Regions from separate parts of the Dactylosporangium sp. NPDC000244 genome, predicted to be linked through region 2. Evidence: riboswitches for the same ligand, from Rfam matches in the RefSeq annotation. Region 2 holds a riboswitch; each other region holds the start of a gene.
The links. Region 2 has a riboswitch for cyclic di-AMP ahead of ABT369_RS40540 (hypothetical protein). Riboswitches for the same ligand answer to the same signal wherever they lie in the genome.
Positions count from the first base shown of each region.

Region 1 (7,282 bases), on a different contig from region 2:
CCCCGATGCCGTCGGCGACCCGCAGCCACAGCCGGGCGTTGGCGCGCTTGAGCCGCGACGCTCCGGCGATGCGCGTGGTGACGCCGGCGAGCATCTTCTCCCAGATGCGCGGGACCCCGAAGAGGATCGTCGGCTGTACCTCGCGCAGATCCGCCTGCACGGTCGCGATCGACTCGCCGAAGTGCACGACCACGCCCGTGGCCGCGCCGAGCCACACGGTGAAGACGCGCTCGGCCACGTGACACAGCGGCAGATACGACAGCAGCAGGTCACGGGGGCCGGGCGGCGGATCGGTGAGCCCGCCCTCGCCGCGCAGCACACCGACGGCGAAGTCCACATTGGACACGGTGAGCATCGCGCCCTTGGGCCGCCCGGTCGTGCCGGAGGTGTAGACGAGCGTCGCCAGGTCGCCGGGCTCGGCCGCGAGCTCCAGGTCTTCCTGGGAGACGCCGGCGAGCAGGTCGCCCCAGAAGAGCAGGCGATCGTTGGTGTACCGGTTGCGGATGCCCTTCGGATCGAGGTACACGATCTTGAGCAGCCCGGGGCAGTCCTCCAGCACCGCCAGGGCCTTGTCCACCTGCTCCTGGTCCTCGGCGATGAGCACCTTCGCGCCGCAGTGGGCCAGCAGCCAGCCGACGTCGCCGGCCGGGCTGGTCGGGTAGAGCCCGACGGTCGCCGCGCGCAGCGCCACCGTGGCGACGTCGGCGAAGAGCCACTCGGGCCGGTTCTCGGACAGGATCGCGACCCGGTCGCCCGGCTCCACGCCCAGCCCGCGCAGCGCGTGGGCGACCGACTGGGCCGTGTCCCAGTACTGCCCCCAGGTGATCTCGCGCCAGATGCCGCGGTGCTTCTCCCGCAGCGCGACCGCGTCCGGCGTCCGCCGCGCCCGATCCCGCACCAGGTCGGCGATGGTCATGCCCCCTCCTCGCTTCGCTCGCCGGGTGCCTGACCTTCCATCTGCGCTAGCCGATGCCCGGCCCCTCCGCAACGCTGCGGACCGGTCATGCCGCCTCCCCCAGGTAGGCGCGGATGACGTCGGGGTGCTGCTGGACCTCTTTCGGCGTGCCGCACGCGACCGGGACGCCGAAGTCGACCACCAGCACCCGGTCGGCGAGGTCCATGACCAGGCCCATGTCGTGCTCGACGAGGATCATCGGGATGCCCAGCTCGTCGCGGATGTCGAGGATGTACCGCGCCATGTCCTCGGTCTCCTCGAGATTCATGCCGGCGACCGGCTCGTCGAGCAGCAGCAGCCGCGGCTCCATGGCGAGCGCGCGGCCCAGCTCCACCCGCTTCTGCACGCCGTACGGCAGCAGCCCCACCGGCATCCGGCGCCACGGCGCGAGCTCGAGGAAGTCGACGATCTCCTCGACCCGGGCCCGGTTGGCCAGCTCCTCGCGGCGGGCGCGGCCGAGCCAGGCGACGGCGGCGAGGGTGCCGTAGCGCATGTGGTGGTGCCGGCCGAGCATCAGGTTCTCCACGACCGTGAGCTGGCGGAACAGCTCGACGTTCTGGAACGTGCGGGCGACGCCGAGCCGGGCGACGCGGTCGGGGCGCGCGCCGGTGATGTCGGTGTCGCCCAGCAGGACCCGGCCGTGTTGCGGGCGGTACACCCCGGAGATCACGTTGAAGATGGACGTCTTGCCGGCGCCGTTGGGGCCGATCACCGCGAAGAGCTCGTCGGCGCCGACGCTGAAGTCGACCCCGTTGATCGCCTTGACGCCCGCGAAGCTCAGCTGCACGTCCTGGAAGGTCAGCACATCACTCACGACGTCACCTCCGCAAGCTCCGGTGCCGCCGCGAGAACGCTGCGCCCATGGTGAGCGGCCCCTCCGCTCCGCTCCGGACCGCTCACGACAGCCACCGCTTCCGGCGCTTGTAGTGCTTGACCTCGCGGAACGAGTGGGCGGCGTGCGATCCCAGGTAGAACTCGCGGATGTCGTCGTCGGCGAGCAGCTCGGCGGCGGGCTTGTCGAGCACGACCTTGCCGTTCTCCAGCACGTATCCGTGCTCGGCGACGGAGAGCGCCATGGTCGCGTTCTGCTCGACCAGCAGCACGGCGGTGCCGGCCCGGTTGATCTCCACGATCAGGTCCCGCACCTGCTCGACCATGCGCGGGGCCAGGCCCAGGCTCGGCTCGTCCAGCAGCAGGTACTTCGGGTCGGACATGAGCGCCCGGCCCATCGCGAGCATCTGCTGCTCACCGCCGGAGAGGTAGCCGGCCACCGCCGCGCGCCGCTGCTTGAGCACCGGGAAGAGCCCGTACATGCGCTCCATCGCCTCGGCCGCGCCGCGGCGGCGGGTGTGGGCGCCCAGCCGCAGGTTCTCCTCCACGGTGAGCTCGGCGAAGGTGCGCCGGCCCTCCATCACCTGACTGATCCCGCGCCGCACGACCGCGGCGGGGCGCAGACGGTGGACGGGAGCGTCGCCCAGGGTGACGGAGCCGCGCGTCACGGCCCCGTCGTGCACGCCCAGCAGGCCGGAGAGCGCCCGCAGCAGCGTGGTCTTGCCGGCGCCGTTCGCGCCGAGGAGGGCGACGATCCGGCCCTCCGGGACGGCGAGGCTCACGCCCCGCAACACCAGCATCACATCGTCGTAGACGACCTCGAGGTTCTGGACCCGTAGCACGTGCGGACCCCCGAACTATTTGCACCGGCGGTGTAAGAAGTTAGGAGTATTTAACCCGCTTCCGCGTAGGAATCAAGCCCCGAATCTGTAACCGTCCGGCACCAATGTCACGGTCTGGCACGGGCGGCCAACCGGCGGTAATACGGACTTTTGGGGTAATAGATATCGAGCGGGACGCACGCCTTTCGCCTGCGAGATGATCACGTTAAGTTAGGCTCTGGCCTGCTCGGCAGTCCGCCGTCCAACCCGGACGGCGCCGGGCAAGCGCCGCCGAATCGACATCGCGCGCACCCGCCCCCGGGCGCGCGCGGCGAACCGGGGACCCGTGTTCTTCGGGGTGAATCCGCAATGCTGCGGTAGGGCGCTATCTCTTCCCGCCCGAACCCGTCAGCTAACCCGGTAGGCGGTGTCGGTGCAGAAGGGTCTTTCCTTGTCCACTGGACATCGTGCCCGCCGGTCGGTGCTGCGGACTCTGCTGATCGGGTTCGTCTCACTCACCGTGCTCGCACCCGCGACGGTCGCGCACGCGGATCCGTCGCTCGCCGACATCGAGGCTCAGCTCGACAAGTCGAACAAGGACCTCGAGGCCACGGTCGAGGCCTGGAACAAAATCAACATCGACCTGGCCGACTCCCAGAGCAAGGCGAAGACGCTCGAGGACAGCGTGGCGGCGACCAACGGCGCCGTCCAGGAGATCGCGATCGCCGCGTTCAAGACCAACGGCAACATGCGCAACCTCAACATCGTGCTCAACGCGACGACGTCGGGCTCGCTGATGGACCAGCTCTCGATGCTGCAGCAGATCACGCACCAGCAGCAGAAGAGCATCGAGGACTACAAGAACGACAAGGCCAAGCTGGACGAGACGATCGCGGCGCAGAACACGCAGAAGGCCGATCTCGAAAACCAGCGCAAGCAGATCGAGGGCGACGTCAAGAAGCTCGAGGACCTGCAGAAGAAGGCCAAGAACGCCGGCAGCACCAAGGTGAGCTCGCCCGGCACGACCAACGCCAAGGCGCCCGTCGTCGACGACGCGACCCGGCAGAAGGTCGTCAACTTCGCCTACGCCCAGCTCGGCGAGCCCTACAAGTGGGGCGCCGCCGGTCCGAACAGCTGGGACTGCTCCGGCCTGACCATGGGCGCGTGGGGCGCCGCGGGCGTGAGCCTGCCGCACAACGCGGCCAGCCAGTGGAGCAAGGTGGCCCACATCAGCAGCTCCCAGCTGCTGCCCGGCGACCTCGTCTTCTACAACGGGCTCGGCCACGTCGGCATCTACGTCAAGCCCGGCACCATCGTGCACGCCCCGCACACCGGCGACGTGGTGAAGGAGGCGCCGATCGGCGTCGACAGCATCTACGGGTACGGGCGGCCGAAGGTCTAGTTCGTCGCTTGTTCGAAGGGCCGCTCTTCTCACCGAAGGGCGGCCCTTCATCATTGGGGCATGGCGACCTGGGACCCGCAGCAGTACGAGCGCTTCGCCGACGAGCGCGCCCGCCCCTTCCGCGAGCTCGTGGCGCGCATCCCCACCACGTCCGCGGTCGCCGTCGTCGACCTCGGCTGCGGCCCCGGCACGATGACCGCCACCCTCGCGTCCCGCTGGCCGGACGCGGCGATCCTGGGCCTCGACTCCTCGCCGGCGATGATCGCGGCGGCCGCGGAGCACCAGACCGCCCAGCTGACCTTCCAGCTCGCCGACGCGGGCGAGTGGCGGCCCCAGCGCGGCTCCCTCGACGTCATCGTGGCCAACGCCTCGCTGCAGTGGGTCGGCGACCACGGGACGCTGCTGCCGCTGTGGGCGGCGGCGCTCGACGACGGCGGCACGCTCGCCTTCCAGGTGCCGCTCTCCTTCGACCCGGGCATGGCCGCGGTGGCGGCACGGGAGCGCTGGGCACCGCTGCTGGCGGGCGCATCGGGCACCACGGGTCCGCGCTCGGCGTCGCCGGTGCTGAGCGCGGCCGACTACGTGCGGCTCCTTTCCGCGGCCGGCCTCACCGTGGACGCGTGGGAGACGACCTACTACCACGTGCTGCCCGGCGACGACCCGGTCTTCGAGTGGTTCAAGGGCACCGGCCTGCGGCCCTACCTCGACGCCCTCTCCGGGGACGACCTCGAGGAGTTCACGGCGGAGGTCAAGGAGCAGATGCGGCAGTTGTACCCGCGCGAGCCCTTCGGCACGATCCTGCCGTTCCCTCGCCTCTTCGTCGTCGCACAGCGGGCCTGAAACCTTCGCGGCTCCCGGCTCCCGGCTCCCGGCTCGCGGCTCCCGTTTTCCCGGCCCCGTCTCCCGGCCCGCGGCCCCGTCTCCCGGCCCGCGGCCCCGTCTCCCGGCCCGCGGTCCTCGTTTCGCGGCTCGTGGCTTGTCGCGCATCGGACATGGCCCCGGCCCCTGCCACGGCCGCGCGTACGTGCCGACCGCGCCATAACGCCGTTCCCGTTCGCGCGAATCGTCGCGCATCGGGCATGACCTGCGTCAAATGGTTTACATCAGGACTTGATCTCGATTCATACGCTGAGGCGCGTGAGTAAAACCTGGAAGATCATTATTTTCGGCGGGATCGGCCTCTTCGTGCTCTGCTGCGGAGGCGGCGTCGCCGGGCTCTTCTTTGTCGTCAACGGCTCCACCAAAGCACCCAAGGCCGCGACCGGGGACTTCCTGACCGCGCTCGAGACCGGCAAGACCCAGGCCGCCTACGACCTGCTGTGCTCCTCGGCGCAGCAGAACTACGGACCGGAGACCTTCGAGGCGTACGTCAAGAAGGACCCCATCACCGCCCACGACATCAGCTGGGGCGGCTCCTACAGCAACAACAACGGCCACGAGACGGCCCAGATCGACGCCAGCCTGACCTACCAGAACGCCGGCAAGTCCAGCCACAGCTTCGACCTGATCAAGGAGAGTGGCTCCTGGAAGGTCTGCGGCAACCCCTTCTAGGGCCACTCGCCTCATGGCTGTCATACGGGCCGCGGACCTGCCCGGCTCCGCGGCCCTGAGCCATGTCCGCCGCCGCGACTACTCACCTGCTCGGTCCGCCGCCGCCGCTCACCGCTGACCCGTTCGCGCCGCCGCCGCAGCTGACCGCTCACCGCTTGGCGCCGCCGCCGCCAAATTCGACGGCCCGCCGGACTGCTCCGCTGCCTGGTCCGCGCCGCCACCGCCGTTCGCGCAGCCGTTACCGTTCGCCGCGGACCGATTCCCGCGCCTTCCCGCGCCACTGACTCGGTCTCACGGCGCGAAAAAGCCCCGGGTCCGCTCCGACCCGGGGCCTTGCTCGTCTTGGGGGATGTAGCTGCTTGCTAGGCGGCCTGCAGGCCCTCCGCCCGGGCCAGCTCACGCAGCCGGCCGAGCGCCTGAATCTCCAGCTGGCGAATGCGCTCGCGGGAGAGCGAGAACCGCGTCGCCACCTCGGTCAACGAGTGCTCGCGCCCGTCCTCGAGGCCGTAGCGGGCCCGCATGATGCCGGCCGAACGGTCGTCCAGGTGGTTGAGCAGGCCCTCGATCCGCTGGCGCTCCAGCGCGGCCAGGACCACGTCCTCCGGCGACGGGGCGTCGGAGTCCGCGACCAGGTCGCCGAGGTTGGTGTCGCCGTCGTCACCCACGGGGGTGTCGAGCGACACGGTGTCCTGCGACCAGCGCATGAGCTCGTGCACCCGCTCGACCGGCACGCCGAGCGCGGTCGCCAGTTGCTCCGGCTCCGGGTCGTTGCCGAGCTCACGGGTGAGCTGCCGCGCGACGTTGCGCATGCGGTTGACGTCCTCGACGAGGTGCACCGGGAGCCGGACCGTGCGCTCCTGCTGCGCGATCGCCCGGCTGATCGCCTGGCGGATCCACCACGTCGCATATGTCGAGAACTTGTATCCACGCACGTAGTCGAACTTCTCGACGGCGCGGACCAGGCCGGTGTTGCCCTCCTGGATCAGGTCGAGCATCGGCATGCCGGACCGCACGTAACGCCGCGCGATCGACACCACCAGGCGTAGGTTGGCTCGGATGAACCGGTCCTTCGCCCGCTCGCCGTCGGCCACGAGGCGGTGCAGCTCCTCCGCGGTCACGCCGTCGGGAATCTCGTCGCTGTCGAGCAGGTGCTCGGCGTAGAGCCCAGCCTCGACCGCCTTGGACAGCTCGACCTCAGAAGCGGCGTCGAGCAGCGGCGTGCGGGAGATCTCATGCAGGTAAACGCCGACCAGGTCACGCTCCTCGGCACCTGTATCGGGTCGCATCTCCACTTTCACGTTCTCCACCTTCGGGCCCCTCCCCGCTCCATCCTTCGCCTTCCCCGTTTCACCCTGCTAAAACGGGTGCCCCCCCGGGTATGCCCCCTACACAACAGTCAAAGCGCCTTCCGAATTCCGCCCCGAGGGGCGATTCGGTGACGACCCCTGAGAGTTGCACCACTTACCTAGACGCTCGGGAGACTGCTCCGGTTCGCTTCGGTTGCAACAAGTGATACGTGCTCTACCTGCCCGTCAGACGCCTGAATTCGCTGTGAGTTCCCTGGGAACGCCAGCGCGGGGGGCGCTTGACGCTCGTGGGCACGGTTGTTCATCGGCAACGGTCAGGGACACGACAGCCTTTTCCGGCCTTGGCGAGCGTGACGCGATGAACACTGGCCGGTCGCCGGCTCACCGCTCGTGCCATTCACGCAACAGCTGTGCC
Region 1 covers NZ_JBEPEH010000033.1:137,114-144,395, forward strand. Annotated here, with positions in the region: gene ABT369_RS39795 (AMP-dependent synthetase/ligase) at 1-916, opposite strand, end outside; gene ABT369_RS39800 (ABC transporter ATP-binding protein) at 1,002-1,769, opposite strand; gene ABT369_RS39805 (ABC transporter ATP-binding protein) at 1,852-2,586, opposite strand; cyclic di-AMP (ydaO/yuaA leader) riboswitch at 2,887-3,048, shown strand; gene ABT369_RS39810 (NlpC/P60 family protein) at 3,089-4,009, shown strand; gene ABT369_RS39815 (methyltransferase domain-containing protein) at 4,070-4,849, shown strand; gene ABT369_RS39820 (Rv0361 family membrane protein) at 5,147-5,560, shown strand; gene ABT369_RS39825 (sigma-70 family RNA polymerase sigma factor) at 5,923-6,846, opposite strand; gene ABT369_RS39830 (NAD-dependent epimerase/dehydratase family protein) at 7,249-7,282, opposite strand, start outside.
Region 1: linked by a shared signal. The riboswitch ahead of ABT369_RS39810 (NlpC/P60 family protein) and the one ahead of ABT369_RS40540 (hypothetical protein) in region 2 are both predicted to bind cyclic di-AMP.

Region 2 (7,282 bases):
TGGGCGGCGGCGAGGAGCGGACCGATCTCCTGCGCGACTGCCTGGCCATGGTCGAGCAGCGCACCGGTGCGCTGTTCGGCGCCGCCTGTGCCCTCGGCGCGGTGGCCGGCGGCGGGGACCCGGCGCAGGTGGAGCGGCTGCGGCTGTTCGGCGTGCGGCTGGGCCTCGCGGTGCAGTTCACCGAGGACCTCCTGGGCATCTGGGGCGAGCGCGGCGGCATCGGGCCCGACCTGCGCCGGCGGCGGCGGTCGCTGCCGGTGGCCGCGGCGATCGCGGCCGGGGCCGACGAGCTGGCCGCGCTCTTCGAGGGCCGGGCCCGGCTCAGCGACGCGGACGTGGAGCGCGCCGCGAAGACGATCGAGCAGTCGGGCGCCCGCGACTGGTGCCGGCGTCAGGCCGAGGAGCTGCTCTCCCAGGCGCTGCTCGCGCTCGACCTCGCGTCACCCTCCCCCACGGCCGTCGCCGAGCTCGTCGCGCTGGCCCGCCGCGCGACCGCCACCCCACGCTGAGCCCGACTGCGACTCCACACCGAGCGCAACCGCCGCTCGGCGCCGAGCGCAACCGCCACTCGGCGCCGAGCGCAACCGCCGCTGCGCGCCGGAGCGCAACCGCCGCTGCGCGCTGAACGCGACCGCCGCTGCCTGCTGAGACCCGCCGGCCCGCCGCAACAAAACACCTGGCACACGGAATCTTCGGTTCCGGCGAACCGGGGCGAGGCCCGCGTACGCCTAAGGGGTGAAGCGGGGAGGCAGCGACCATGGCGAATGCCGTCGAGCAAGAGTTTCACGAGTTCGTGCGGGTGCGGCTGCCCGGGCTGCGGCGGGCGGCGTACCTGCTCTGCGGCGACTGGACGCGCGGGGACGACATCGTGCAGCGCGCGCTGACCGACGTCTACGTGCGCTGGCGGAGGGTCCGGCGGGCCGAGAACATCGACGCGTACGTGCGCACAGTCCTGGTGCACCGGTTCATCGACGAGCGGCGGCGCGGCTGGTCCGCGCGCGTGTCGCTCGTGGACCGGGTGCCGGAGCGGCCCGCCGAGGACGTCGCACTGCAGGGCATCCCCGCCGGGCTCGAGCTGCGGCAGGCGATGGCGCGGCTGCCCGACCGGCAGCGGGCGGTACTGGTGCTGCGGTTCTTTTATGACATGTCCGTCGAGCAGACGGCGCTGGCAATGCGCTGCGCGCCCGGCACGGTCAAGAGTCAGACCTCGGCGGCGCTCGCCACGATGCGGCGGCTGCTCGAGGACACCACCGAGCACGCGGGGAGGGCACGGTGAACGACTGGGAGGAGGGCCTGCGGGTCCTCATGCGCGACGGCGGCGCGGCCCCGGCCTCGCGCGTCGACCTGGGGCGGGTGGTGACCGATGGGCGGCGCCGGCGGCGGGCCGCGAGCGGGGCGGTGGCCGCGGCGGTGCTGGCGCTGGTCGCCGGGGCGGCCGTCGCGCTGCCGGGGTGGCCGGGGGGCGAGCCGGTGCCCGGCGCGTCCGGGGCGGCGGACGCGTCAGACGCGGGGGCCGGGGTCGGCGGGTTCGATCCGGTGCTGGTCCTGCGGCTGCGGCCGGGCTGGCTGCCGGACGGGGTCGCGGCCGACCCGAACCCGTCGCTGTGGGCGGCGCGGCAGTCCGAGCGGTACGCCGACCAGCCCGCGACCACCGACTTCACGATCTCGCTCTACGCGCCCGGGTTCGTGCCGCGCTTCCTCGACCCGGCCACGAAGGCGGACGAGCCGGCGATGCTCCTCGAACCCGCGGACTCCCTCGGCGGGCGTCCGGCGCAGTGGTACAGCGAACAGGCCCACCCCCAGCGCAGCGGGCTGCTGTGGCAGTGGGCGCCGGACGCGTACGCCAGCGTGGAGGGGATCACGCCCGGCTCGGCGGCGCAGGACCGGGCCGTGTGGCGCCACGTCGCCGAACAGCTCGTCACGAACGCGCGCCGGCCGGTGCCCGTGCCGGGATACGTCACGGACACGCCGGCCGGCATGGCGCTGATCGGCATGGACCGGGTCTTCGACCGCACCCGGCAGCGGTGGGCCACGGTGCTGGTCCTCAACCGCTACGCGTACGTGCCGCCGCCCGAGGGCCGGCCCCGGCCCGGCATCGAGGTCACGTTGACGCCGGGCGGAACCGCCGGCACGGTACACCTGGCCGACCACGAGGACGAGTGGACCATCGATCCCGTTCGCTGAGCGGCTCAGGCGATCGCGGCGACGACCTCCGCGGCCCGGCCGGCGTGCTTCTGGTACGCCCCCGGGTACGCGGAGCGCTGCACCGCCTGGGCCGCGGCCGTGACGCTCATGCTCTGCCAGCCCGACACCCGGGCGAGCGCCGAGTAGAACAGCGCGGCCGAGTGCGCCGGGTTCATGAGCTCGGGCACGCTGCCCCAGCCCTGGCTCGCGCGCTGCTGGAACAGCCCGACCGAGTCGTGGTCGGTCGAGACGGCGTCGTGCGGCAGCTTCATCGAGGACGGGACGGCCGGGCTGGCGACGTTGTAGAGGTCGCTCTCCTGCATCGCGGTGGCGACCGCCACGACGAGCCCCTTCTCGGGCACGCCCTGGGCGCGGCCCTGCCGGACGATCGCGGCCGCGTTGTTCATCTGGGTCTGGTTCAGCCCGGCGACCGGCCGCGGCAGGGCGGGCGGGGGCGGGGGGACGGGGGCGGGCGCGTCGGAGAGTGCGGCCTGCCCGTCGAGCGAGGACAGCACGAGCGAGGTGTCCTCGGTGTACAGCGGCGCGGGTGCGGCGGGCGCGGCGACCGGCGGGCGTGGCGCGCCGGCGGAGGCGGAGTGGCCGGCCGAGCCGGACGCGAGCAGGGTGGCGGACAGGACGACGGCGGACACGGCCACGGGCTTGACGGCCAGCAGTGATCGGCGGTGGCGCGGCTGGAATTGGCGCGGTAAAGGTTTCAGCAAGATCATTCCTCAGACGGATGCGGGCGCACGCCATCGGCACGATCCCGTGGTGCGAAAGGGATCGCGCGGCGGCGAGGCGAACGGTCAGCGGGTGGACACGGGCCAGGTCAGGTCCTGGCGATCACCCGTCCGAGGGAAAGACGACACAGGGCGTCGACGAGCACGAGAAGTTCTCCTTCCGGTGCCGCCTACCGGGTTAGCTGACGGGTTCGGACGGGAGGATTCGCCCTACCGTGACTCGGTCACGGATACACCCCAAGGACTGCGATGGGTCCCCGGCTCGCGACACCGAAGTGAGCGTCGCGACTCGACGGCGCCTGCCCGGTGGCCCCGCATTTTCGGGGCGCGTCGCCCGTGGCAGACCACCCGACAGTAACGGGGACTTCAGGACTCGGCCAGCCACAGCAACGGGATCCCACCCGGCGCACCGGAACGCTCACCGTGCGCTGTCACACGATCGGTCATCCCGCGCCCGTGCCGAGCGCCCTTGACCTGGTACATCGCCCGATCCGCCAGGCGCAGGGCGGCCCCGGCATCGAGCACCGTGTCATCGATCACGGCCGCCCCGACGCTGACCCGCACCCGCAGCACGTGCCCGTCGTGCACCACCGGCGCCGAGACGGCCCGCTCGACCCGGTCGACGAGCGCGGCCAGGCCGGCCGCGTCGGTGCCGGGCAGGTCGGTGGCGAGCACCACGAACTCGTCGCCGCCGAGGCGGGCCACGGTGTCGCCGGGCCGGACGAGCGCGCACAGCCGCTGGGCCACGGCGACGAGCACCGCGTCCCCGGCGTCGTGACCGAGCGTGTCGTTGACCGTCTTGAAGTCGTCGAGGTCGCAGAAGAGCAGCGCCCCGACACCGTGCCCGGACCGGGCCCGGCGGACCGCGGCGGCGAGCGGCGCGGCCAGCGCGTCGCGGTTGGCCAGGCCCGTGAGCGGGTCCCGGGACGCCCGGCGTACCAGGTCGGCCTCGGCCGCCTTGCGCTCGGTGATGTCCTGGACCTGCAGGATGCCGAAGGCGGGCGGACCGGCCACGATGGACAGCGTCGTGGCGACCCAGATCACCGTGCCGTCGCCGCGCACGCAGCGGATCTCGTAGTCGCGCACCTGGGTGCCCTTGCCCGTGGTCGCGACGGCGAAGGCGAGCCGGGCCAGGTCGAGGTCGTCCGGGTGCATGAGGTCGGCGATGCGCAGCTCGAGCAGCTCCGCCTCGGTGCGGCCGAGCAGCTCGCACAGGGCGGGGTTGACGCGGGTCATCCGGGCCTGGGTGGCGCCGTCGAGGCCGAGCATGCACATGCCCGTACCAGCGCCCGTGAAGGCCAGCCGGAAGGCCTCCTCACTGGCGGCGAGGTGACGGCGCTCCCGCTGCAGGGCCTCGACCAGATTGGCGTTGTTGATCGCGATGCCGGCCTGCGCGGCGAGCATCTCCAGCAGCTCGCGCTGCGGCGGCCCGGGCCGTCGGCCGTCGGTGGGCAGGTCGACGCCGAGGATGCCGACCAGCTCGCCGTCGGGCGCCCGCAGCGGGGCGAACAGGGCGTCGAGCGGGTGCCAGCGCTCCTCCTCGGGCACGTCCTCGAAGCCGGGCGCGGCGTCGGGCACCCAGGAGTGGATGTGATCGCTGTGCCGCTCGTGCGGGAGGTACCGCAGCTGCCCCCACGCCTCCGTGCGCCCGAGGTACTCGTCGAGCTCCGCCGCCGGGTACCGCGTCCCGAGCAGCGTCGCGCGCGCCTCCTCCGAGCCGGCCAGCGCGATCGCCTCGTACTCGCCCTCCGGGTGCAGGTAGTTGACCACGGCGACGGCGAACCCGGTCCCGTCGACGACGGCGTCCACGATGAGCTGCAGGGTCTCGGCCAGCGTGGTGCCGGTGTTGATGCGGCCCGTGATGCGGTACACCGAGCGGATCGCGTCCATCGCCGCGTCTCGATCACGCATCGCTCGCCTACCCGCATCCGGCCGACCTTGCATCCTTACATCGACGCATCAAACCGGATCTGAAGTAAACCCTTTCGGCGTCACGAGATTGCCGCGGGCAGTCGCAGAGCCCCCGCGGCGCGCCGGGCCTCGCGGGTCATCGCGGCGATCATCAGGCCTTTGCCCGGCAGGTACGGCAGCATGCGGATGCTCAGGTTCTGCAGCTTCACGGCCAGCTCGGACTTCGGCGCGAAGCCGCGGGCCGGGGCGAGCGCGGCCTTGTGGTTGGCGTCGACGAAGCCGCGCATCTGACGGTCATATGCGGGCAGATCGTGCAGATTCGCCGCGAGCACGTACGCCCCCACGAGCGCCATGCCGGTGCCCTGGCCCGTCAGCGAGGAGGGCGCGTAGCCGGCGTCGCCCACCAGCGCGACCCGACCGGCCGTCCAGCCGGGCATCCTGACCTGGGCGTTCGGGGCCACGTACAGGTCCGGAGCGGCCCGCATCAGCTCGAGCAGCCGCGGCACGACCCAGCCCGAGCCCTGAAACGCGGTCTCGATGGCGCTCAGGCGCTCGGCGCGGTCGCGGGAGGGCATCGGGCCGCCGTACAGCAGCGTCACCTTCACCGTTTCCGAGCCCTTGTCGGTCTTGACGCTGACGACGCGGCCCGGCATCGAGTGCACCAGCTGCCAGCGCTCGATGCCCAGCTCGTTCGGGGCCGTGAAGACCGCACTGCTGCTGCCGAGGTGGTGCAGGTACTGCCGCGACGGCCCGAACACGAGCTCCCGGACGCGCGAGTGGATGCCGTCCGCCCCGATGATGTAGTCGAACCGCCGGGGCGGGGCGTGACGGAACGTGACCCGATCCCCGGCGATCTCCTCGATCGTGTCGCCGAAGATCCACTCGACGCCCGCGGGGACCTCGGCGTGCAGCAGCCGGGTGAGATCGCCCTTCATGATCTCGATGTCGGCGGGGTCGAGCACCCCGAAACCGAGCGGCAGCGTGGCGATGCGTTTGCCGGCGGCGTCGACGAAGCTCGTGCCTTCGGTGTCGGTACCGTGCGCACGGGCCTTCGCCGCCACTCCCATGCGCTCGGCGACCTCGAGCGCGACGCCGCGGATGTCGATCGCGTACCCGCCCGTGCGGATCGCCGGCGCCCGCTCGACCACCGTCACCGCGCACCCCCGCCGGGCCAGCAGCGCGGCGGCGGCATTGCCGGCGACGCTCGCGCCGGAGATCAGAACCCGTGTCATGCGTACACCGTACGAACACCGCCACGGGGCGCTCAACGACGCGTGCACGGCGGTAGGGTGTGCACTAGTGCCCCCCTACCTGAGGATCGTCGCCCGGATTCGGGCCGCCATCGCCGCGGGCGACCTGCGTCCAGGCGACCGCGTGCCCTCGACGCGCGAGCTGATGCGGACGTACGGGGTGGCCATGGCGACCGCGACCAAGGCGCTGACCGCGCTGCGGCAGGAGGGCCTGGTCGAGCCGCAGCCGGGCATCGGCACCGTGGTGGCGCGCCGCCCTCGCTCCCCCGCGGCGGGTCCGGCGGCGGACTCCGACCGCCTCGTCTCGACCGCGATCCGGCTGGCCGACACCGACGGGCTGGCCGCGCTGTCGATGCGGCGGCTGGCGGCCGCGCTCGGGATACCGACGATGACGCTGTACCGGCACGTCACGAACAAGGAGGAGCTGCTGCTGCTCATGACGGACGCGGCCTTCGGCGAGGCGCCGCTGCCGGACTCCGCCGGTCGGGCCGCGGGCTGGCGGGCTCACTTGACGATCTCGGCGCGGTTGCAGTGGGGGGTGTACCGCCGCCATCCGTGGGTCGCGGAGGTCATGTCGTTCACGCGTCCCCCGATGGCCATGCGGGCGATGGCGCACACGGAGTGGTGCCTGGCCGCGCTGGAACGGGCGGGCCTGGCGCTGCCGGTGGCCATGCACGCCACGATGATGCTGGCCAACCACGTTCGCGGTACCGCGGTGAACCTGGAGTGGGAGGCGAACGCGGAACAGGACACGGGCGTGGACAACGTGGAGTGGTTCACGGCCCAGGAGGCACGCTTCGCCCAAATCACCGCAACGGGCGCGTTTCCGGCTTTTTCCCGACTTGCCGCCCTCGGCCCGGATGCGGTGGACTACGAGCTGGATGCGCTGTTCGAGTTCGGCTTGGCACGCTTGCTGGACGGCCTGTCGGCGCTGGTGGACGCCTTGCCCCACCGCCCGTGAGGCGCTTCGCGCGCCGCTCGGCGCGACCGGCTTCGCTCGGCGCGACCCGCTTCGCGCGCCGCCCGGCGCAACCGGCTTCGCTCGGCGCGACCCGCTTCGCGCGCCGCCCGGCGCGACCGCGTGCGTAGGGTTGAATCATGAAGATCCCGACCGTAACCCTGAACTCCGGCCACGAGATGCCGGTCGTCGGCTACGGCACCTACCCCCTCCAGGGCCGCCCAGCCACCGAAGCCATC
Region 2 covers NZ_JBEPEH010000035.1:15,922-23,203, forward strand. Annotated here, with positions in the region: gene ABT369_RS40525 (polyprenyl synthetase family protein) at 1-509, shown strand, start outside; gene ABT369_RS40530 (SigE family RNA polymerase sigma factor) at 758-1,276, shown strand; gene ABT369_RS40535 (hypothetical protein) at 1,273-2,184, shown strand; gene ABT369_RS40540 (hypothetical protein) at 2,190-2,834, opposite strand; cyclic di-AMP (ydaO/yuaA leader) riboswitch at 3,077-3,216, opposite strand; gene ABT369_RS40545 (diguanylate cyclase domain-containing protein) at 3,291-4,835, opposite strand; gene ABT369_RS40550 (FAD-dependent monooxygenase) at 4,916-6,067, opposite strand; gene ABT369_RS40555 (TetR/AcrR family transcriptional regulator C-terminal domain-containing protein) at 6,135-7,046, shown strand; gene ABT369_RS40560 (aldo/keto reductase) at 7,184-7,282, shown strand, end outside.

Region 3 (7,282 bases), on a different contig from region 2:
CGAGAGCGCCCCACGCGTGCCGAAGACTGAATTCATACCGGGCGCACGCCATTGAGCGCTTTCCGTGCGCCCGGAAGGTCTCGCTGCTGTCAGGCGCCACAGCCAATCCAGCCCGCGAGACTCACCGGCGCATCGGTCGGTACGGAAGGCTCCTGAAATACCGATGATGCACGCGATGGGAGCGACGAATAGCCACTCGAACAGCCGAGCAACCTAGGAGCAATTCGAGTCCACAGTGGATAGTCAAGCCACCGGTTTGTGCAGGTAATCGCAGTAGGATTCGGCGCGAAGCCGTGATTCCCGACGATTAAAAGTCCGCAGCTCTGCCATTGAGCTAGCAGCCCGCGCCCAACAGGGTACCCTGCCCGCCCCCTCGACTTCGCGCGCGTTTCCCGAGCGGCGCGCCCGGGCGCGAAAACGCCCGGCGGCGGCCTCCCACACCCCATGGGAGGGCCGCCGCCGGGTTCGGAGGGAGAAAGATCAGCAGGACAGCGAGCCGGCCCCGGTTCCCACGCCCAGGATCGACACGAAGCGCTGGTACGCCGCCACGCGGCTCTGGACCTGCGCCGGGTTGCGGCCGCCGCACTCCAGGCTGCCGTTGATGCTCCGGATCGTCTCGCCGAAGCCGGCTCCGTTGACCATCGCGTTGTGCGGGGTCATGGTGCCGGGGCCGCTCTGGGTGTTCCAGTACCAGAGGGCGGTCTTCCAGGCGACGGCGGAATCGGTCTGCACGAGGTTCGGGTTGTGCAGCAGGTCGATGCCGAGCGCGTCGCCCGCGGCCTTGTAGTTGAAGTTCCACGACAGCTGGATCGGGCCGCGGCCGTAGTACGCCGACTGGCCGGCCGGGCAGCCGTAGGACTGGCTCGTGTCGCAGTAGTGCGAGTAGTTCGCGGTGTTCTGCTCCACGACGTACACCAGGCCGCCGGTCTCGTGGTTCACGTTGGCCAGGAACGCGGCCGCCTCCTGCTTGCGCACGGCGTCCGAGCCGGTCTTCGCGAAGCCGGGGTACGCCGACAGCGCCGCCACCAGGCCCGAGTAGGTGTAGAAGGAGTTCCGGCCCGGGAACATCTGGTTGAACTGGGCCTCGCTGACCACGAAGGAGCCGTTGGAGGGAGGCGGAGTCGTGCCGCCGCCACCGCCGCCGGTGCCCGAGCAGGTGTACGGGTCCCAGAACCAGGTGCTGATCACGGGGCTGTAGCCGGGGTTGTCGTGCTCGGCGATGTAGAACTTGCCGTCCGTGAACTTCACGATGTCGCCGGTCACGTAGTTGCGGCCCTGCACCCAGGCCGGGAAGCTGCAGCCGCCGGCCGAGCCGGTCTGGGGCGGCTTGGTCGTCGGCGTGCCGCCGCCGGCGCCGCACGAGCCCTGGTCCTGCCACACCCCGGTGGTCCCGGGCGGCGCCTCGTTCTGCGTCCACCACTTGGCGAGGTAGTTGTGGCCGTTGCGGGAGACCGTCGCGCCTCCGGTGTAGACCGCCGAGGACTGCCACGCGGGGCTGCACGACGCGGCCGAGGCGGGCAGCATGTTGAACACCGCGACCACCCCGCCCGCGATGGTCACCGCGGCGAGCATCGCCAGCAGGCGCACTCTCGACACCGTTGATCACTCCTTCTGAACCAGCCGATTGACCAGCCCATATGACCAGGCACTTCGGCTCGGAGGAGCGAACGTCATCTTTTTATGAAGAATATTTACGGTTGCCTTGAGGCCCGGCCACCGCGAGTGATCTGCGTCACTTATCGCTGGTCATAAAGATCTCCGCACAAACGGTGCGGTGCGCAAAAGAAGCGCCCTGGGTACAGTGACCCACGGTCACGTCCAGCAGGCGCCGCCCCCGGCGCCGGGCGGGGCTGCCGCCCAATCGCCGCACGTGGCGAGCCGGGGACCCACCGTTACGTTGGGGTGAGTCCGCCCTTCCTCCGATCGGAGGGGCGGTAGGGATCGTTCCGTCCCGAACCCGTCAGCTAACTCGGTCGGCGGCCGACGGAAGGAACAACGAACCAGATGTCATCGCGACATCCCTACCGGCGCATGATCGTCGCGCTGCTGGCGGCTCTGGTAGTCGGGGGGCTCGCCGCCACGCCCGCCGCGGCCGAGCCCGGCGGCGACACCGGCGACGAGGGGGCCAGCGCGAACCCGACCCTCGGGTCCGTGCTCGAGGACAGCACCCGCGCGTGGTCCGAGGCGAAGGAGAAGTTCGACGCCTCCGTCAAGCGGCAGGGCGAGCTCACCGCGCAGCTGCAGGCGACCGAGGCCCAGCTGGCCACGGTCCAGGAGCAGGTGGCCGCCATCGCCGTCGCGGCCTACCGCACCGGCCCGCTGACGACGTTCGCCGCGCTGATGGACGCCGGCACCCCTGACAGCTTCGCCGAGCGGGCCGACACCATCAACCAGATCGCCCACCACAACGACAACCTGCTGCACGAGCTCAAGGGGCTCAAGGAGAGCCAGGCCGCGCAGAAGAAGGCGCTCGAGGACGAGGTCGCCGCGCAGCAGCAGCAGGTGCAGACGATGGAGCAGAAGAAGAAGGACGCGGAGACCGCCCTGAAGCTGGCCGGCGGGCCGAGCAAGGGCTTCGTCACCGCCAACCTGCCGAGCGCCGACCCGGTGCCGCGCACGTCCAGCGGCGGCCTGCCGAAGGAGTCGTGCAGCGTCAAGGACCCCACGACCACCGGCTGCATCACCCCGCGCATGCTCCACGCGATGCAGGAGGCGCAGAAGGACGGCTTCAAGCGGTTCGTCGCGTGCTTCCGCCCGAGCGGGCCGTACGAGCACCCCAAGGGCCGGGCCTGCGACTTCTCGGTCCAGACGAAGAGCGGATTCGGTGGCGTGGCCTCCGGTGACGACTTCGTCTACGGCAGCACGCTGGCCGCGTACTTTGTGAAGAACGCGAACCAGCTCGGCGTCATGTACGTCATCTGGTTCAAGGAGATCTGGACCCCGGCCGTGGGCTGGCACCATTACAGCGGCGTCGCCGGCGATCCCTCCAGTGACCACACGAATCACGTGCACCTGTCGATCCTGTAATCCTCAGACGCGCGACCGGCCGGCCGATGGGGCAACCGTCGACCGGCCGTTTCCGTCGCAGGGGGAATAGCAGTGAAGTACCGTCTCGTGACCCGCAGCGACTTCGACGGACTGGTCTGCGCGGTCCTGCTGCGGCACCTCGACCTCATCGGCGACATCACGTTCGTGCACCCGAAGGACGTGCAGGACGGCGCGGTGGAGGTCGGGCCGACGGACATCCTCACCAACCTGCCGTACGCCCCCGGCGCCCACCTGGTCTTCGACCACCATCACTCCGAGACCTTGCGCGCCGCCAAACTCCAGCATGGGCAGGCGACCAACCACGTCATCGACGCGGATGCCCCGTCGGCGGCCCGGGTGATCTACGACCACTACGGCGGCGCCGAGCGCTTCCCGCACGTCTCCGACGAGCTCATGGTCGCTGTGGACCGGGCGGACTCCGCGCAGTACGACATCACCGAGATCCTGCAGCCGACCGGCTGGACGCTGCTGAACTTCCTGATGGACAGCCGCACCGGGCTGGGCCGCTTCCGCCAGTTCCGGATCTCCAACTACCAGCTCATGATGCAGCTCATCGACGCGTGCATCGACCACCAGGACGTCGAGGAGATCCTGGCCCTGCCGGACGTGGCCGAGCGGGCCGAGCTGTTCCGGGAGCAGCAGGACCTCTTCGTGGACCAGCTGCGCCGGGTGTCGCACATGCACGGCGACGTGGTCGTGGTCGACCTGCGCGACGAGGAGACGATCTACGCCGGGAACCGCTTCATGGTGTACGCGCTCTTCCCCGAGGCCCGCGTCTCGATCCACGTCATCTGGGGCAAGCAGAAGCTCAACACGGTCTTCGCGGTCGGCAAGTCGATCCTGGACCGCACGTCCCCGACGGACATCGGGTCGGTCATGCTGCGGTACGGCGGCGGCGGCCACCTCGCCGCGGGCACCTGCCAGGTCCCGCACGACCAGTCCGAGCAGGTGCTGCACGACCTGATCGAGAAGGTCGGCGCGCCGATGAGCTCAACGGCGGCGAGAAAGCACTAGAGGATCTCGGTGTCCCGCAGCAGGCGCCACAGGCCGGCACCGTCCGGGGCGCTCAGCCAGCGCCGGTCGTTGGGCGGGAAGCGCCGCGGGCTGCCGGCCACGCCCGGGAACGCGCCGGCCAGCACCGCCTGCGTGGGCGAGAGGTGCCGGATCGCGACCGCGGCGATGCTGTCCGGGTGCTCCGCGGCGAACTCGGCGTAGATCTCCGGGTCATGCTGGCCGTCGTCGCCGACGAGCAGCCACTGGATGTCGGGGAACTCCTGGGCGAGCCGCGACAGCGTGGCCTGCTTGTGCGCCTGGCCGCTGCGGAAGAACCGGTCCGGCTGGGGTCCCCAGTCGGTGAGCAGCAGCGGCCCGGCCGGGTAGAGGTGCCGGGACAGGAACCGCGTGAGGGTCGCCGCCACGTTCCAGGCACCGGTGGACAGGTAGAAGACCGGCGCGCCCGGGTTGGCATTGACCAGCCGCTCGTACAGCACCGCCATCCCCGGTACCGATGCCCGGGCGTGCTCATCGAGCACGAAGGTGTTCCACGCGGCCAGCAGCGGCCGCGGCAGCGTGGTGATCATGACCGTGTCGTCCACGTCGGAGACGATCCCGAAGCGGGTGGCGACGGGGTCGATGATCCGGATCGGCGCCTCGACGGGGGCGCTGTCCTCACACTGCAGCGTCACCGTGCCCCACCCGGGGGCCAGGTCGGCCTCGACCACGAAGTCGACGAACCCGCCCCGGTCGCAGCGCACCTCGCTGGTGCGCCCGCCGACCTCGATGCGCACGAGCGCGTTGCTGACCGACACGGCGGTGAACGAGCGCCAGCCGCGCAGCTTCTTCAGCCGCTTGCCGGGCTTCGGGTCGATGCGGGCCAGCAGCACCCGGCCGAGGACCCGCACCCAGCCCGGCCGGGTGTCGGTCGCGGCCGAGCCGTAGCCGGTGTATGCGGTGACGGCGACCTTCCAGCCCCGCCGGCGCAGCCGCCGCTCCAGGACGCCGTGAAACGCGTCCTCGATGCGCGCCGCCCGGTGCAGCGGCAGCGGCGCGCTGGTCGGAGAGCTGGGGGTCAGGGACACTGTCCCACCCTGCCATACGCCTGCCACCCCTGCACCCGGCTAGCCGATCAACCCAACGTGACCAATAGGCGACGGTGGCATGAAACCGTGAGCCCGAACCGCCGCGGCACTTCTAGCGTGAATGTCATCAGGAACACACTGACAGCGCACAGGAGGTGCGAGATGGCTACCACATTCGAGGCCGTTCGGGCCGAGGCGCTGTTCGCCTCGGATCTGCAGGGCTCGCAGACCCCGGCGCGCGGCGAGATCCGCACGGCGATCGCGGCGACGCTGCGCCGCATGGGCGTGCAGGGTTGCGCGGCCCGGGTCGCGAGCGAGTTCGGCGACCACCCGGAGACCGCCGTCGCCCGCATGGCGTGGGCGCTGGCGCAGGTCCGGGCGACCTATCCGGCCGAGGGCTCCAAGACACTGCGCGCGATCCACGCCCTGCGCCGGCCCGGCGCGGTCATCCGTACGGTGGCCGCCTGACCTGTGCCTGCATGAAATGTGCGGCAAAAGGGCAGTACCACGGCCATGCAGGAACTGCACGTCACCATCGACCCGGCCCACGCCGACCCCGCCGTCCAGCGGCTGCAGGAGCCGCTGGAGGCGCAGCTGTCGTCGGCGCTGCAACGCGCCGCCGAAGTCATCGAGCACGACTACCACGGCGAGTCCGTGGAGCAGGTGAGCCACCGGCTCCTCGAGATCGCGCGCGCGAGCCTGCACCCCGACATCGCCGACGCCTGGCTGCCCGACGAGCGCGAGCTGCGCCAGGCGGCCCAGGCGATCGTGAGGGATTTTCACTGATTGCCCCGATCGTGCAACCTGTCCGCCCCACACTGTCTCCAGAGCCGCACCGACCCAGGAGGACAGCGTGGAGCAGCACAAACTCACGATCGACATGAACGAGGCCACGATCGACCAGCTGCGCGACCACCACTTCGCGCTCTTCGGGCTCCACGCGATCGCCACCTCGGCGAGCGGCGCTCCGACGATCTGGCTCTCCGCCCACTACCTCGAGCGGCACCTCGAGATCACGTGGAACGAGACGTACTCGATGTACACCACCCGCCAGACCCCGCACGCGCCCAGCACCAAGATCGTCGCCACCCACAACTACCCGGCCCCGCTGGGCAGCGTGCTGACCGTCTCGGGCAACGACGGCGCCGGCATCGTGACCCCGGGCGGCCCGGCCGGGCACATGGAGATCGACAACACGGGCCGGATCGAGCTCGGCGCCGGGCTCTGCATCCACGACTCGCACGGGATGTACCAGCCGATGGGCGTCTTCGACCTGATCGACGTGGACCTGTTCCAGCCGATCCCGAAGGTCGCGTTCTTCTTCTCGCCGATCCCGCACATGGCCGGCGAGATCGCGACCCGCTCGCTCGGCCCCGGCGTGCTGCTGGACTACCAGATGTCGAGCAACGGGTCGCTGTCGATCGAGTACGACATCCACGACGGCTGGGCCACGAACAACCGCCCCTACGCGCGCACGATCGCCGCCAACGAGCCGCTCAACCCGCTCCTGCTGATCCGCTCGTCGGCCCTGCAGGCCCTCGCGATGCAGCGCCAGCGGTCCGCCACCCGCGGCTAGACATTGCTGATCAAGCGGACCGAGTGGGCCTCGGTCGGGTCGGGCGGCTCCCAGCGCCCGGCCATCCGGTCGATCACGGCCGGCGGCACGACCCGGTCCCGCGCCCGGTTGCGCCGGTGCACGACGGCCGGCGGGGCCTCGACGCCGACCACCTCGACCCGCGCGCCGTAGTCCGCGGCCACCCCGATGGCCCGCGACCGCAGCGCGCGGGTCACATTCGTGGCGTTCCAGACGTACGGGGAGCCGGCGCGCAGGTGCTCCTTCGCGCGCGCGTACGCCGCGGCCACCACCGGCCCCTGGTCCTGCGTGGGGCGCACGCCCAGCTCGTCGCGCAGGTCGTCGAGGCTCACCACGGGCACGCCGGGCCGGTTGGCCGCGACCCAGTGGTCCTTGCCGGAGCCGGGCAGCCCGGACATCACGGTCACGGTGAACTTGGTGTCGTCGAAGGCGGCGTAGTCCGGGTCCCGCCCCGGGGTCCGGAAATACTCGAACCGCGCATGATCGGAAGCAAACCCGCGTTCCGTTGCAAAACACCCCAAGCCGCAGGTGTACTCGCTGAAGAGCGCGACTGCCGCGAGCC
Region 3 covers NZ_JBEPEH010000013.1:49,377-56,658, forward strand. Annotated here, with positions in the region: gene ABT369_RS19710 (glycoside hydrolase family 19 protein) at 481-1,596, opposite strand; cyclic di-AMP (ydaO/yuaA leader) riboswitch at 1,845-1,995, shown strand; gene ABT369_RS19715 (coiled-coil domain-containing protein) at 2,005-3,027, shown strand; gene ABT369_RS19720 (exopolyphosphatase) at 3,100-4,062, shown strand; gene ABT369_RS19725 (App1 family protein phosphatidate phosphatase) at 4,059-5,120, opposite strand; gene ABT369_RS19730 (hypothetical protein) at 5,289-5,594, shown strand; gene ABT369_RS19735 (hypothetical protein) at 5,640-5,912, shown strand; gene ABT369_RS19740 (hypothetical protein) at 5,980-6,702, shown strand; gene ABT369_RS19745 (AAA family ATPase) at 6,699-7,282, opposite strand, start outside.
Region 3: linked by a shared signal. The riboswitch ahead of ABT369_RS19715 (coiled-coil domain-containing protein) and the one ahead of ABT369_RS40540 (hypothetical protein) in region 2 are both predicted to bind cyclic di-AMP.

Region 4 (7,282 bases), on a different contig from region 2:
AGGTCATCGCCGGCGGGCTGGGCGGACACGACAGCATCGCGTGGTCGTGGGGCCTCGGCGTGACGTTCGGGGTGTACGTCGCCGGGCGTCTCAGCGGCGGGCACCTCAACCCCGCCGTGAGCGTGGCGTACGCGGTGTTCGGCGGCTTCGAGTGGCGCAAGGTGCTGCCCTACTCCGCGGCCCAGACCCTCGGCGCGTTCGCCGGTGCCCTGTTGGTGCGCTGGAACTACGGGTCGATCCTGCACGCCGCCGACCCGCGGCACACCATCAAGACGCAGATCGTGTTCTCGACCCTGCCGGGCAACGGCACCCTGCCGGTCGACGTGCGCAACGCGTTCCTCGACCAGATCATCGGCACGGCGATCCTGCTGTTTCTCATCATGGCCGTGACCGACGCCCGCAACAACGCGCCGCGGGCCAACCTGGCGCCGCTGCTCGTGGGGCTCATCGTCGTGGTGATCGGCATGGCCTGGGGCTCGGCCGCCGGATACGCCATCAACCCGGCGCGCGACTTCGGGCCGCGGGTCGCGTCGTTCCTCACCGGCTACGGCGGCGCGTTCGAGGACCAGACCGGTTATCCGTACTTCTGGGTGCCGATCGTCGCCCCGATCGCCGGCGGGATCCTCGGTGCCTGGGCGTACCGGCTCGCCATCGGGCGCTACCTGCCGGTCCGGCGGCGCGAGCCGGGAAGGGTGGACATCAGCAGTGGCTGACTACATCGGGGCGATCGACCAGGGCACCACGAGCACCCGGGCGATGGTGTTCGACCACGACGGCGCGGTCGTGGCCCAGCACCAGGTCGAGCACCGCCAGATCCTGCCGCGGGCCGGCTGGGTGGAGCACGACCCGGACGAGATCCGGCGCAACGCGCTCCTCGTCGCGGGCAAGGCCTTCCAGGGGTACCGCATCCGCGCTCTCGGCCTCACCAACCAGCGCGAGACCACGGTGGTGTGGGACCGGCGTACCGGCACGCCGCTGGGCAACGCGATCGTCTGGCAGGACACCCGCACGGACAGCATCGCCGAGGCCCTCGACCGCGACGGGCGCGGCGAGCTCGTCCGGCGCAAGAGCGGCCTGCGCCCGGCCACGTACTTCTCCGGCGGCAAGCTGCAGTGGATCCTCGAGCACGTCGACGGCGCCCGGGCGGCGGCCGAACGCGGCGACGCGCTCTTCGGCACCATGGACACCTGGCTGCTGTGGAACCTCACCGGCGGCCGGGTCCACGCGACCGACGTGACCAACGCCAGCCGCACCATGCTGATGGACCTGGAGACGCTGGACTGGGACGACGAGCTGCTGGCCTGCTTCGGGGTGCCGCGCGCGATGCTGCCGCGCATCCACCCGTCGTGCGACCCCGCCGTCTTCGGCCGCACGGCGGACGGGATCCCGCTCACCGCGGCGCTCGGCGACCAGCACGCGGCCGTCGTCGGGCAGGTCTGCTTCGCGCCCGGCGAGGCCAAGAACACGTACGGCACCGGCAACTTCCTGCTGCTCAACACCGGCACCGAACCGGTGCGCTCGCGGCATGGGCTGCTCACCACGGTCGCGTACCAGTTCGGCTCCGAACCGCCGGTCTACGCGCTCGAGGGCTCGATCGCCGTCACCGGCGCGGCCGTGCAGTGGCTGCGCGACCGGCTGCACATCATCGGCACCGCGGCCGAGAGCGAGACCCTCGCGGCCCGGGTGGCCGACAACGGCGGCATGTACTTCGTGCCCGCCTTCTCCGGCCTCTTCGCGCCCTACTGGCGGGCCGACGCGCGCGGCGCGATCGTCGGGCTGTCGCAGTACGACACCGACGCCCATCTCGCCCGCGCCACCCTGGAGGCGATCTGCTACCAGTCCCGCGACGTCGTCGAGGCGATGCAGCAGGACTCCGGGGTGGCCCTCGACGTGCTCAAGGTCGACGGCGGCGTCACCGCCAACGACCTGTGCATGCAGCTGCAGGCCGACATCCTCGGCGTGCCGGTGAGCCGACCCGTGGTCGCCGAGACCACCGCGCTGGGCGCCGCCTACGCCGCCGGGCTCGCGTCCGGCTTCTGGAGCGACACGCAGGAGCTGCGGGCCCACTGGCAGGAATCGCACCGCTGGGAGCCCACCTGGTCGCCGCAGCAGCGGGCCGAGGGCTACCGGCACTGGCACGACGCCGTCCGGCGGACCATGGACTGGATCGAGATCGGGGCCTGAGCGTGTACGACACCGGCACCATGTCACCGACCGCCCGGGACGAGGCCGTCGCGGCCCTGACCGGCACCGAGCTCGACGTCGTCGTCATCGGCGGCGGCGTGGTCGGGGCCGGCTGCGCCCTCGACGCCGTCACCCGCGGCCTGACCACCGGGCTGCTGGAGATGCGCGACTTCGCCAGCGGCACCTCGAGCCGGTCGAGCAAGCTCGTCCACGGCGGCCTTCGCTACCTGGAGATGCTCGACTTCCGGCTGGTGCGCGAGGCTTTGCGCGAGCGCGGCCTGCTGCTGCGGCGCCTGGCCCCGCACCTGGTCAGGCCGGTCCCGTTCCTCTACCCGCTCACCCACCACGTGTGGGAGCGGGGCTACGTCGGCGCGGGCGTCACGCTGTACGACACCATGGCCGGGCGCGAACGAGGCGCCCTTCCGCGCCACCGCCAGCTGAGCCGCCGCGCCGCGCTGCGGGCCTGCCCCGCGCTGCGCCCGGAGAGCTTCGTCGGCGCCGTGCAGTACTGGGACGCGCAGGTCGACGACGCCCGGCACACCCTGTTCGTGGCCCGCACCGCCGCCGCCTACGGCGCGCACGTGCTGTCCCGCGCGCAGGTCATCGGCTTCCTGCGCGAGGGCGGCCGGATCACCGGCGTGCGGGTGCGCGACCTGGAGCACGACCGCGAGTTCGAGGTGCGCGCGCGGCAGGTCGTCAACGCGACCGGGGCCTGGACCGACGACACCCAGGCGATGATCGGCGAGCGCGGCCAGTTCCACGTCCGCGCCTCCAAGGGCATCCACCTGGTCGTGCCCCGCGACCGGATCCGCTCCTCCACCGGGATGATCCTGCGCACCGCGACGAGCGTGCTGTTCGTCATCCCGTGGGGCCGGCACTGGATCGTCGGCACCACCGACACCGACTGGACCCTGGACAAGGCGCATCCGGCCGCGACCCGCACCGACATCGACTACCTGCTGAGCGAGATCAACCAGGTCCTCGCCACGCCGCTGCGCCACGACGACGTCGAGGGCGTCTACGCCGGCCTGCGCCCGCTGCTGGCCGGGGAGTCGGAGCCCACCTCCAAGCTGTCCCGCGAGCACCTTGTCGTCACGCCGGTGCCCGGGCTCGTCGCGGTCGCGGGCGGCAAGTACACCACGTACCGCGTGATGGCCGCCGATGCCGTGGACGCCGCGGTACACGGGCTGGACAGGGCGGTACCCCCATCGTGCACCGACCAGACCCCGCTCGTCGGCGCGGACGGCTTCGCGGCCCTGTGGAACCAGCGCGCCGCGCTCGCGACCGGCAGCGGCCTGCACGTCGCCCGGATCGAGCACCTCCTCGGCCGCTACGGTAGCCTCGTCCGCGAGGTGCTGGAGCTGCTCGCCGCCGACCCGCACCTGGCGCGGCCGGTGCCCGGCGCCGACGACTACCTGATGGCGGAGGTGCGCTACGCCGTGCTGGCCGAGGGCGCCCGGCACGTCGAGGACGTGCTCACCCGCCGCACGCGCATCTCGATCGAGACGTTCGACCGGGGCATGACGGCGGTTCGCCCCGTGGCCATGCTGATGGCCGACGCGCTCGGCTGGACCGCCGAGCAGGTCGATCGCGAGGTGGACAGCTACCGGCTGCGCGTGGAGGCGGAGCGGGCCTCCCAGACCCAGCCCGACGACCGCACGGCCGAGCGGATCCGCCGCGAGGCCCCCGACGTGGTGCCGGTGGTGCAGGCCGTCTGACGCATACATCGATCAACTTCCCTTCGATCGGCGCCGTTTCCTGAGCAAAGTCGCAGGTGGCCGGGGTGCACGCCGCATCTCGGCACTTCCGATCGAGGGGTTCACCTGCGCTTGAGAAGCCGCTATGGTCATGAGGCTCGCCGCGAGTGATCGTCACCGTTCCGGTGACGGCGCGGCGGCCCGCCGAGTCGTACTCGAACGAGCCGGGGACCCAAGCATCACTGGGGTGAATCCGCGTGGCCACGCGCCGCGCGGTAGGGCGATCCTCCCGCCCGAATCCGTCAGCTAACCCGGTAGGCGGCACCGGAAGGAGCAGTACATGCACGCCCTCTCGCGGAGCCATACCTCGGCCCATCGCCCAGCGGACCCGCCGGCGCGCCCGGATCGCCACATCGGCTGACCCTCCGGCCCCGGACCCCGCCCCCACCGCAACGCCCCGACCGCCACTGTCCCGAGTGGACGGTCGATTGCGCATTCCCTTGCTCCGCACCGGACCCCCCGGCCCGGAGTCGAACCCTGTCGAGGTTTCCGTGCAGCACCCGAACAAACCCAACCATCCCGACAATCTGAACCGTTCGCTCCGGACGAGGTGCGCCCGTGCCGGCCGATGAGACCACCGGGCGGCACCGGCGGCAGGAACCGTCCGGCCGGCGCCTCCCGGTCCGCCGGGGCATCGCCCTGTACTCCGCGGCCGCCGTCGTAGCGTTCGCCGTCATCGGCGCGCTGCTGTTGTTCAACTCACACGGCCCAAGCGCGCTGGCCGTGGCGCAGAACGAGTCGGCGACCCAGCGCGCCGACGACCGGGCGGCCGACGCCGAGAACCGCGCATCCCGCGGCGAGGCACGCACCGGCGACACGCCCAGCCGGCAACCGTCGGCGGCGGCCAGCGCCCCGGCGAAGCCGTCGACGGCGGGCACCACGGCACAGCCGCCGAGCACGGCCACCGCCGCGCCGACGACCGCCGCGCCGACGCCGGCGGTCATCGCCGCGGTCGGCGAGCTGACCCAGGCCGAGATGAACAACGCCGTGACGATCATCCGCACCGGACAGCAGATGGGCCTGCCCAGCCGCGCGTTCGTCGTGGCCATCTCCACCGCGCTGCAGGAGAGCCACCTGCACAACCTCGCCAACTCCAACGTTCCCGAGTCGCTCAACCTGCCCAACGAGGGCGTGGGCAGCGACCACGACTCCGTCGGGCTGTTCCAGCAGCGGCCGAACTGGGGCACCGTCACGGAGCTGATGAACCCGGCGGAGTCCGCGCGCCGCTTCTACAACGCGCTCGTGGACGTCTCCGGCTGGCAGCAGATGGCGATCACCGTGGCGGCGCAGACGGTCCAGGTGTCGGCGTTCCCGGACGCCTACGCCCAGTGGCAGTCGCTCGCCGAGCAGATCGTCACCGCCGTGCCGTGATCCACCCACGTCCCGGGGTTGTTAGGCGGCCGGGGCGGCGGGTAGTCGGCTGCGGAGACGAAGGAGGTGGCGCGTGACCCAGACTCAGCACCGGGACGTCGTCGACGTCCTGATGAACCAGCACGTCGAGATCAAGGCGCTGTTCAACCGGGTCGCCAGCGCGCAGGGCGACCAGAAGCGGACGCTGTTCTTCGACCTGGTCCGGCTGCTCGCCGTGCACGAGAGCGCTGAGGAGCAGATCGTGCACCCGGAGGCCCGCCGGGCGCTGGGTGACCGCGGCGACCAGGTCGTCGACGCCCGGCTCCGCGAGGAGTCCGAGGCCAAGCAGGTCCTGTCGGAACTGTACGACCTGGGCGTCGACCACCCGGGGTTCGACGAGCGGCTCGGCGCGTTCGCGGCCGACGTCAGCGAGCACGCCGCCAGCGAGGAAGTCGAGGAGTTCGAGCAGCTGCGGCGCACCGTCGAGCCGGACAAGCTGCAACGGATGGCCTCGGTGTTCGAGGCCGCCGAGAAGGTCGCGCCGACCCGGCCGCACCCGGCCGCGGGTGAGTCGGCGGCGGTGAACCTGCTCGCCGGTCCCCCGATCGCCGTCTTCGACAAGATCCGGGACGCTCTGCGCAGGACCTGACCCGCGAAGGCCCGCACCGGCGCGACCGGTGCGGGCCCGGAGGCGGTTGTGTCAGGTGCCGGGCGGTGGGTAGTTCGCGTCGCCATGACGGGTACGCAGACGGACGCCACCCGGGCGGATCGCGGCATCGTGCTACCCGGCGTCGTGCTCGGCGCCGGCCTCGGCGGGTTCGTCGACGGCATTCTGCTGCACCAGCTGCTGCAGTGGCACCACATGCTCAGCAGCACCACCAGGTATCCGGCCGACACGCTCGCGGGCCTGCGGGTGAACACACTGTGGGACGGCCTGTTCCACACCTGCACCTGGCTGGCCGTGCTGATCGGCCTCGCCCTGCTGTACTCCCGGATCGCGGCCGGACGCGCGCGGGTGTGGGGTTCGCGCACCCTGTGGGGCTGGATGCTGGTCGGGTGGGGCGGCTTCAACCTCGTCGAGGGCACGGTCGACCATCAGATCCTGGGCATCCACCACGTCCACGGCGGCCCCGACCAGCGCTGGTGGGATCTGGGCTTCCTCGCGCTCGGCGCCGTCCTGGTCGCCGCCGGCTGGCTGCTGCAGCACTCGGCCCGGCCGGAAGACCGCGCCCGGTGAGCCACGCCCATCCCGCCGTCGGCCTGCTGCCCGTCCTGGTCCTCGCCGGCGCGGTCGGCTACGACGCCATGGCGAGCCTCGGCCGCCGCCATTGGCCCTGGTGGCGTTCGGCACTCTTCCTGACCGGCGCCGGCCTGCTGGCGGCCGGCCTGGACCCGGCCGTATCGCCGTGGCCGCCCGGCGACTTCCGCACGCACGTGCTGCAGCACCTGCTCACCGGCATGCTCGCCCCGCTCGGCCTGGTCCTCGGCGCGCCGGGGACGCTGCTGCTGCGCACCGTGCCCGCCCCGACCGGCCGGCGGCTCACCCGGCTGCTGCGCACCCGCCCGGTCCGGCTCCTGGGCAGCCCGTGGACGGCGCTGACGGTCACCTCCGGCGGCCTGATCGTGCTTTACGGCACCCCGCTCTACGCCGCCACCACGCGCGAGCCCAGCCTGCACCAGCTCGTCCACGCCCACATGCTGCTCGCCGGATGCCTGTTCACCTGGGTCATCGCCGGCCCGGACCTGGCGCCCCTCCGCCCCTCGGTCCGCCTCCGGCTCGTCGTGCTCGGCGTCGCGATCGCCGTGCACGCGAGCCTGGCCCAGCTCCTCTACGCCGGGCTGTTCCTGCCCGGCGCGGCGGTGCCCGCCGCCCAGCGGCACGGCGGGGCCGCGCTCATGTACTACGCCGGCGACATCGCCGAGCTGCTGCTCGCGTTCGCATTGGTCACGACCTGGCGCCCCGGTCCCGCCCGGAGCGGGTCACGCGAGCA
Region 4 covers NZ_JBEPEH010000003.1:295,281-302,562, reverse strand. Annotated here, with positions in the region: gene ABT369_RS06190 (MIP/aquaporin family protein) at 1-713, shown strand, start outside; gene glpK (glycerol kinase GlpK) at 706-2,184, shown strand; gene ABT369_RS06180 (glycerol-3-phosphate dehydrogenase/oxidase) at 2,205-3,902, shown strand; cyclic di-AMP (ydaO/yuaA leader) riboswitch at 4,074-4,217, shown strand; gene ABT369_RS06175 (hypothetical protein) at 4,500-5,312, shown strand; gene ABT369_RS06170 (hemerythrin domain-containing protein) at 5,386-5,940, shown strand; gene ABT369_RS06165 (DUF2243 domain-containing protein) at 6,025-6,528, shown strand; gene ABT369_RS06160 (cytochrome c oxidase assembly protein) at 6,525-7,282, shown strand, end outside.
Region 4: linked by a shared signal. The riboswitch ahead of ABT369_RS06175 (hypothetical protein) and the one ahead of ABT369_RS40540 (hypothetical protein) in region 2 are both predicted to bind cyclic di-AMP.